Regions from separate parts of the Peribacillus sp. NPDC101481 genome, predicted to be linked through region 1. Evidence: a T-box and tRNA genes for the amino acid it is inferred to sense, from the RefSeq annotation. Region 1 holds a T-box; the other holds one or more tRNA genes.
What was found. A T-box is a leader RNA that pairs with one kind of tRNA and senses whether it is charged. The one in region 1 lies ahead of ACIROD_RS06095 (valine--tRNA ligase), so its partner is inferred to be a tRNA-Val.
Positions count from the first base shown of each region.

Region 1 (4,536 bases):
TCGTCACGAACGAGTCCGTGGATCAGCACATCTTCAAATGGTCGTTCACCCGTGAACTCAAGAGCTTGGAAAATCATCCGTGATACCCAGAAGAATATGATATCATAGCCTGTCACAAGTGCCCCGGTTGGATAGTAACGTTGGAAATCGATACTGTCCTTGTCAGGCCAGCCCATAGTCGAGAACGGCCATAATGCCGAGCTGAACCATGTATCCAGAACATCCGTATCTTGTTCCCAGTTTTCAGCGTCCGCAGGCTCTTCGTGACCTACATACACTTCACCTGTTTCTTTATGGTACCAGGCTGGAATGCGGTGACCCCACCAAAGCTGACGGGAAATGCACCAGTCACGGATATTTTCCATCCAATGCAGGTACGTTTTTTCGAAACGGTCCGGTACGAAATGAACTTTTTCCTCATCGGATCCTTTTTGAAGCTCAACGGATGCATCAGCCAGCGGCTGCATTTTAACGAACCATTGCGTCGAAAGATATGGTTCAACAACAGCACCGCTTCTCTCTGAATGTCCGACTGAGTGAAGGTGATCTTCGATTTTGAAGAGTACTCCTTCTTCCTGAAGGTCTTTGACGATTTGTTTACGGCATTCAAACCGATCCATGCCTTCATATTTACCAGCCTTTTCATTCATCGAGCCATCTTCATGCATGACAAGGATGCGCTCCAAATCGTGACGGTTCCCGATTTCGAAATCATTCGGGTCATGAGCCGGAGTAATTTTGACCGCGCCTGAACCGAATTCCATATCGACATAATCATCACCGACAATCGGAATTTCCCGGCCTGTAATTGGCAATCGGACCATTTTGCCGATCAAGTGTTTATAACGGTCATCTTCAGGATGTACAGCAACAGCAGTATCACCAAGCATCGTTTCTGGACGGGTGGTGGCAATTTCGATTTCACCTGATCCGTCAACCAACGGATATTTCATATGGTAAAATGCGCCCTGTACATCTTTGTAAATAACCTCGATATCGGATAAAGCCGTTTTCGTCGATGGATCCCAGTTGATGATGTATTCGCCGCGATAAATCAAGCCCTTGTTATAAAGCGAAACGAACACTTCGCGCACAGCTTTTGAAAGCCCCTCATCAAGAGTGAAGCGTTCACGTGTATAATCAAGTCCAAGACCCAGCTTTGACCATTGTTCACGGATATGGCTCGCATATTCCTCTTTCCACTTCCATGTCTCTTCTACGAATTTTTCACGTCCAAGGTCATAACGGCTCACGCCTTCCGCACGAAGTTTCTGTTCTACTTTCGCTTGAGTGGCGATACCGGCATGGTCCATGCCCGGCAACCATAAAACATCATAGCCCTGCATTCTTTTCATGCGTGTCAAAATATCTTGAAGTGTCGTATCCCAAGCGTGACCAAGATGAAGCTTACCTGTCACGTTAGGCGGCGGGATGACAATCGTGTATGGTTCTTTTTTATCGTCACCCGTCGTTTCGAAAAACTTTCCATCAAGCCACCATTTGTAGCGGCCTTTCTCTATCGTCTGCGGATCATATTTAGTCGGCATAGAAATTTGGTTCTCTTCCATATCATTTCCTCCTTTTTAGGCATAAAAAAACTTCCATCATCACAAAAGGACGAAGGAAGTTGTTCGCGGTGCCACCTTTTTTCCGAAAAAGAAAAAAACTCTTTCGGCTCTCAAATCGGATAACGGCTCTTCACCGGCCTTCGCTACTAAAGAGGTTCACGAAGACTGCTCGCGGACGACTTCGGATGCTGCTTCCTGGAAACCTCGCACCAATTTGGTTTCCTCTCTGAAAAGTGCATATCATCTTACTATTTCCGGTCTTTGCATTGATTTATATTCATATGTAAATTCATTGAATGCATATAGTATATAGTACAAAAAATATGGGGCTCCAGTCAATCATCTTTTCGCTTACTTTCCCAGGAATCATCCCATTTGATACATTCAAGGTCGTTTTCTTTATTTTATCCTCCAAGAACAGTGAATGTGACGGCTTTATCACCTTTTCCACTGCCCACCCATAGAATATTAGAAGTCCTAAAAAGGAAGGTAATAATATGAAGCGAAGATATACTCCCTATACTTTACCGCCTTGGATGAAAAAATTCCGCGGTGTCTGCCAGCAGTTCATCGTCCCCTTTATCGTATTCCAAGGATTACGCACGTTGATTTTTCCGACTTTCTTCGATATGCTCCTGCTAATCGCATTTATTTTCCTGGCCATGTCTTTATATTTCGAATGGATATAATTATTCCCTTACAGCAAAAAAATATACATGACTGGAGATAATCCAATCATGTATATTTAGCTTGGAGGTGATTGTTCTTCTTTGGCAGCGTCGGCAGCAGCCTTTTTCTGCTGTTCGATCTCTTCGATTTTCATCACCATATATTCAATATTTTTCAGAAGCCAAAATTGCCGCTGCAGTTGAGTAACATTCTCAAGCTCTGAACGATGGATCCTGCCATCGGAATAACTCTTCACTAATTCCAAAGCTGATCCAGGGAATGCCAGATAACTTTGCATGAGCAGCAATTCTTCTTCCTTCAACGGAAAATAACGAAAATAGTTATATAGCCAGTCAACGCAGTCATCGCATTGGACAGGATAGGTCCTGGCCGATTTAACGAGAAATGGCAGTAAATCGAAATGCGGCGGAGCCGTATTCGAATTCTCAAAATTGATGAAGTAGCCATACCCCCGCTCATCATAAACGAAATGCTTCAAAGAAACCTTTCCGTGCGTGACCACGGTTCGCACCTTTTCACTATCCTTCGTTTTTTCATACCAGGTTTCAAACTTCTTGATCGAGTACTTCAGCGCCTGTGAAATATCAGTGTAGAAAGAGCAAACCGTCATTTCGAATGGAGACATATACCACTTCTTTTCACAGCTGACAATATACTCATCCATAAAGTCCTTCTCGTTATTCCAGGCATCAAGCGTCCGCTCATAATGGGCTTCCCTTTCCTCAATATCCACTTGTATTTCCTTAACGGAAAGTGTATGCATCCGAGCAAGCTCCCTGAACATTTGCTTATGTTTTTCATCGCGCTCCCCGTCCCCCTGATTATTGAGCCAGGGCATCAGGTAATACAAACGGCCATTATGAAGAACGGCGTAACGCTGATCCATCGTTTGATAAATCGGAACGATCCGATTATAGCCGCGATGGTACAGTTTTTGAACATTTTTGATAAAATCAATGCCGTTCTGCGGTAACATCGATTTCAAGGCAAATGTACCGCGATCACTGTACACTTTTTTCACACGCCCGAAGTCCTCGATATATTGTACATACATGGCATATTCCTTCAATACGGTTTCCGTGTCCCGATTCAGATTGGCAGGCTGCTGATTCTCGTTTTCCCTCACGAGACTCACTCACTTTCTCTAAAAAACTAAAGATTCTCCAGCACCTAAAAAACAGGAGCAGACCATATGCTCTGCTCTCTGTCCCGATCAATTCTTATATGCAACCGCCTTCGGTATATAGATGACTTGCCCTTCATGAACGTTTTGATTCGACTCCAATTCATTGCTGAAAAGTATCGATTGAACCGTAACATCATATCGTTGAGCCAAGTCATCAAGCGTTTCCCCTTGCTGAACAATACAAACTTTCATCCTTACCAGTTCTTCTTCCTGTTTCCGTCCGAATAAATCCATGATGGAAGGCTGCTTCTCACCATGATCGGCCGTTTCTTTATCATCACGTTCCGCGGCTTGTTTCCTGCCTTTGAAATTCTTAACCTCCTTAGCCGGTGGCGCAGGTCTTTCCCTCTTTTTGAATAGATCGCTTAAGGACGAATGAGATTCCTCTTCCTGCTCCACCTTTACATGTTCATTTAGAATAGGACCCGCTGCAACGCCATCCTCCTCCTGCCGTATGACCTCCTCGGTTTCTAAATTGGAAACAGGGCTATTTTGATGGATGGCTGCTTGACTTGGCTCTTCTACTACTTCTTCTTCTACTTCTTCTACTTCTTCTTTCAATGTCACTCTAGGAATCTCTATCTTCTCCACTGGATCCTGCCTGCTTGGTTCTTCCTCCAGTTTCCCCTCTTCCATGGAAGGTACCTTATCCGTTGGGTCAGACGGATCTCCAATAACTTCTTCCTCTACAGCTTCAGCTTCTTCCTGTCTATGCACTTCCGTTTCCCACTCCTCCTCTTCAGGATATGGTGAAACGGGAATTTCAAAAACTGGGGCACTATGCTGATCGCTTAAATAAATCGGCTCCTCTTCCTCTTCTTCATTTGCTTCAGAAACTCGTTTTGACTCTGCAGAAAAGGGCGCGTATAACTCTTCTTCCTCCTCATCACGGAAAACAGGCTGAAAGTCCGGAATCGGCGGCACTGCAGCCGCATAAGGAATATACGACTCATTTTCCCCATCCGTTTCTTCTTGTTCCTCTGTTTCCCCAACTTCCTGCTCCGTATCGAACCGTTCTTCCACATATGAATCATTATAGATTCCGGTTATCAAAAGATCCGCCTGCAATTTCAAACAGTTATGCTCTGGCAG
Region 1 covers NZ_JBIWNJ010000001.1:1,266,293-1,270,828, forward strand. The annotation lists gene ACIROD_RS06095 (valine--tRNA ligase) at 1-1,568, opposite strand, end outside; T-box leader at 1,611-1,839, opposite strand; gene ACIROD_RS06100 (hypothetical protein) at 2,066-2,257, shown strand; gene ysxE (spore coat protein YsxE) at 2,314-3,384, opposite strand; gene ACIROD_RS06110 (LysM peptidoglycan-binding domain-containing protein) at 3,472-4,536, opposite strand, start outside.

Region 2 (4,536 bases), on a different contig from region 1:
TTGAAGGTAATTGAATTTTATAGTATTGGTCGATACGTTATAACTCATAGGTGCACTTAGATTATTGTCAAATTCATAAATAATATCCAAATTGTGCTCATTTAATGTGTTATTAATTATCTTTTCGATATCGCTTATATAAAGCATTTAACTATCACTTCCCTTTTAAAGACTTACTTCATTATAGTAGTAGATTAAGTTATTCTTCCTATATCAATATGATAAACTGTTGAGATATTAAAATCACACAGTTAAAACCAGGAAACATTTACCATATAATACTGAAGTGGAGGGGAAGTCATACGAGAAGTATGATTAATCCCCTAATAGAACCCCTAATTGGAAAGGAATTTTACTTTTAATTACTCTTCCATACTTTCCTCCTTCTATTTATTTCACTTTAAAACTTTCTATCATTGCTTGTAATTCTTCTTGATATTCTTCTACCATCATTTCAAGTGAAGGGATTGTATTATACTTTTCAAGCCAAGAAACGTAATGAAGTGCTACATTATGCGCAATATCAAAGTAGGGGACAGGTTCGTTGTAACCACACTCTCTGTGAGCTGAAAATTTAACTCTGAAGTCTTTCATCGTTTGCCGATATTTTGCATAGTCTTCATGCGTCATGTTCAGAGCTTCCAAGAAGTATTCCCGTGCATGGTATTTGATAGTAAAGGTAATCCAACACATTATAGTAAAGTGGGTTTTACCGAAGAATATAATTTTGTACCTTTTAAAGAAAAGCCAAAAATACGGTCTTATTTTTAACATCCAACGTGAGCTGAATAAGCAAAAGGCTTTACCTACAGTCCTTGAAATATTAATTATTACAAATAATTGACCTGTAATGCGTTTTAATCCTTCTCCATCCGCCACCAATTGAGTAAATAATACAAAATGAACTATATTCTTTTAAAAATAAAAAAAGGCCCAAATCCTTGTGATATCAAGGATTTGAGCCTTTGGCAGTTGATGACCTGTGAGGGATTCGAACCCACGACCCCTTCCCTGTCAAGGAAGTGCTCTCCCACTGAGCTAACAAGTCGTATGTAATGACTGACTGGTTACTTAAGTACATAATTTATTATAAGTTTTTTTGTTAAAAAGTCAACGCATTATATTAAAAAAGTTTTAATTTTTTCTTATTTTATTTCCCCGCTCCGCAAAACACGAACAAACATTCCCTTTTCACTTGCATATAAAACGTACGTTCGCATATAATGATAGCAAGCAAGTCAGCAAAGGAGTGACAGGGAATGAAATATATACTTCGTAAACATATGGAAGGAAATGCTCCATTGGAGATAATTTATCTCTCCGAACAAGGTAAGATCACGCAGCGGAAAATACAGGTGCTTGAAATTTATCCAGGCCATATTCACGCATTCTGTTTTCTAAGGCAGACAAAACGGACATTTAAAGTGGCCAATATCCTTTCTGCCCGCCTCATTAAGGCTAGGTTTGATAGGTCTGGCTGAAGATTGTTAATCAAGGTTCAACCGATTAACTCTTCTTCTTCCTGGATGTCCTTTTCCTGTTCGGTTAACGATTCTTCTTCATCTCTCAGACGGTGAGCTAACCTTGAGGCGGCACTCGCGGCAATGCTAGCAACGATATCATCCAGGAAGGTATGCACGATTCCTTCTTGCTTCTTATCAAGTTCGTGTATGACGCCTATTTTATTTTTATCCAAATGGCCAAAGGTCGTTACAGCAATGCTTCCGTAACCGAGCACTGCACCAAAGGCAATCGTTTCATCCACTCCGAATAGCCCTTCATCAGACTCAACAATCGATTGCAGGGGTTCTGATAGTTTTTTTTGCTCGGCCAGTTTATCCAGCTCCACACCGACTAAAATGGCATGTTGAATTTCCCTTTTCAACAGGACACGCTCAACGCTGTGGATGCATTCCTCCAGCTTTAGATCAGCTTTATACGGGAACTGCAATTCATAAACGATTTTTGCAATTGCCTCCACACTGACACCACGCTCTAATAATGTTCGTTTAGCCGCCTTCGTTACTTCCCTGCTGTGTACTTGTACATCTGCCATTTTATTCGCCACCTTTTTTATTGTATTATTTTTCTATATCCTTTTATTATAGCACCTTATTATTCAAATTTTTAGAAAATACAATGAAAATTTTCTATTCTAAAATCTTGTCACGGGAAAAAGTCGCTAGGCTATGCTAAAATAATCAAGTAAGTTGTTTTTCATTATTAATTATCATGAGGTGCGGGAGAATGAGTTTACGCAAAGGCACAATTAAAGAGTACATGTTTAAAAGCGAAGCTTTAGCAGAAGAATTGGAACTGCTTGTTTACTTACCTGCTAATTTTTCGCCACTGTATAAATATTCGCTTGTGATTGCTCAGGATGGCCGTGATTATTTTCAAATGGGTCGAATTGGTCGGGTAGCAGATGAACTGTTAGGGAACGATGAGATTGAGAATATCATCATTGTCGGCATTCCCTATAAAGACCGCTTTGACCGCAGGCGCAAATATCATCCCGACGGGGAACAGCACATTGCATACATACGTTTTCTTGCCCATGAACTTGTCCCGTTTTTAGATGATGAATTCCCTACCTATCAAATGGGACATGGTCGAACTTTGATCGGTGACTCTCTTGGCGGTACAGTTTCTTTATTGGCCGCACTAAAGTATCCGCATACATTTGGGAAATGCATCATGCAGTCGCCACTTGCCAATGAGGCAGTAATGGATGCTGTACGTAATTTTGAGGATCCGCATCTTCTCGAACTTTACCATGTGATCGGGACTGGGGAAACGGATGTTCCGACGACGGATGGCAAGAAGGCAAACTTCATAGAGCCCAACAGGGAATTGCATAAATTAATAAATCAAAAAGGATTTCCGTACTTCTATGAAGAATTTGAAGGTAATCATACCTGGAAATACTGGCAGGCAGATTTAAAACGAGCACTATTGGAAATGTTCTAACCCTCTCCTTTTGTGAAGGGTTAAAGAAAAACATGGTCAACTATAATACAACGATAAAAAAATATCAGGAGGTTTTATTTATGAAATATGGTGTTGCAATTTTCCCTTCAAAAAAACTTCAAGATTTAGCTAACTCCTATCGCAAACGGTATGATACGAAATATGCTTTCATACCACCGCATCTGACGCTTAAACCAACGTTCGAAGCGACGGATATGGAAATTTCAACAATCGCCGATCAATTAAAAGACATTGCTCGTAAGTGCAGGCCTTTTACGATAAGCGTTACGAAAACGAAGTCTTTCCAACCTGTAAGCAATACCATTTATTTCAAAGTGGAATTATCCGAAGGGCTTCAAGAGCTGCATGATGCACTTAACAATGAGGACTTCATGAAAAGTGAAAGTGAACATGCATTTGTCCCGCATATTACCATCGCTCAAGATTTATCCGATAATGAGCACTCTGATGTTTTAGGCCAATTAAGCATGCTTGACATCAGCCATGAAGAAGAGGTGAAACGAGTTCACTTGCTGTATCAACTTGAAGATGGGGCATGGACAGTTTATGAAACATTTAGATTAGGAGCTGAATGATTTCGTGTTTGTAAAAATCGCAGAAAACAGCCAAGAGCTTGAAAATGCTTATATGATCAGAAAAAAAGTGTTCGTCCAAGAACAAAACGTCCCTCTTGAAGAAGAGATCGATGAATATGAACAAGAGTCTACACATTTCGTTTTATATGATGATCAGCATCAGCCAATCGGTGCCGGCCGTTTCAGGGGCATCGACAACATCGGTAAAGTCCAGCGCATTTGTGTACTATCATCTGGCCGTAAGAATGGTGCCGGTGCCATGATCATGAATGCTATTGAGGAATACGCCATCCAGCAGAAAGTACCTCAATTGAAGCTTGATTCCCAGGTCCATGCCATCCCTTTTTATTCGAAATTAGGGTATGAGGTCGTTTCCGACGAATTCATGGATGCCGGCATTCCTCATAAAACGATGAAGAAAACCGTTTTATAATATACAAAAGCTGTCCTTTCAGTTCTCTGATTGGACAGCTTTTTTTGTTCGTTCATGAACTTAAATTATCGTTTAATAAAAAAAACCATTTCCGTTCAATGGCAATCTCAGCAAAAATACATAGTCTATATATAGAAAGCAAGAAGGAGGGAAAATTTTATGGGTAACAATGATTTTAACCTGGAGGAGTCTCAAAAAAGACTGATGGAACTGCTGGTTTCGAGGACTATGAGAAAACATGGTTTCAAAAAGGAAAAAGTCGATCTGACTGAAAGAGAGAAAAACAACCTTAAAGAAACCATTCGCCATTTACAAGAGCAATCACAAAAAATCATAAACCAAGAAAAGAACATCACTGAACATGATGTTAATCCAGTTACAAATTCCATTCACAACAAATTCACGGATTCCAAAGATAAATGACACACCATATCACCTAATCAAACCTTACTTGCTGGCGAGAATTAAGTAAACCGAGTCATAGCAGCACTTACATTTCATTCCTAAAGCTCCAGCTTCTTTATTATTCATCCCCAC
Region 2 covers NZ_JBIWNJ010000002.1:659,570-664,105, reverse strand. The annotation lists gene ACIROD_RS13235 (hypothetical protein) at 1-147, opposite strand, end outside; gene ACIROD_RS13230 (hypothetical protein) at 391-630, opposite strand; tRNA gene ACIROD_RS13225 (tRNA-Val) at 977-1,048, opposite strand; gene ACIROD_RS13220 (hypothetical protein) at 1,260-1,481, shown strand; gene ACIROD_RS13215 (phosphatidylglycerophosphatase A family protein) at 1,499-2,056, opposite strand; gene ACIROD_RS13210 (alpha/beta hydrolase) at 2,248-2,970, shown strand; gene ACIROD_RS13205 (YjcG family protein) at 3,051-3,566, shown strand; gene ACIROD_RS13200 (GNAT family N-acetyltransferase) at 3,571-3,999, shown strand; gene ACIROD_RS13195 (hypothetical protein) at 4,159-4,422, shown strand.
Region 2: it encodes a tRNA-Val, which carries the amino acid that the T-box ahead of ACIROD_RS06095 (valine--tRNA ligase) is inferred to sense. The anticodon was not compared.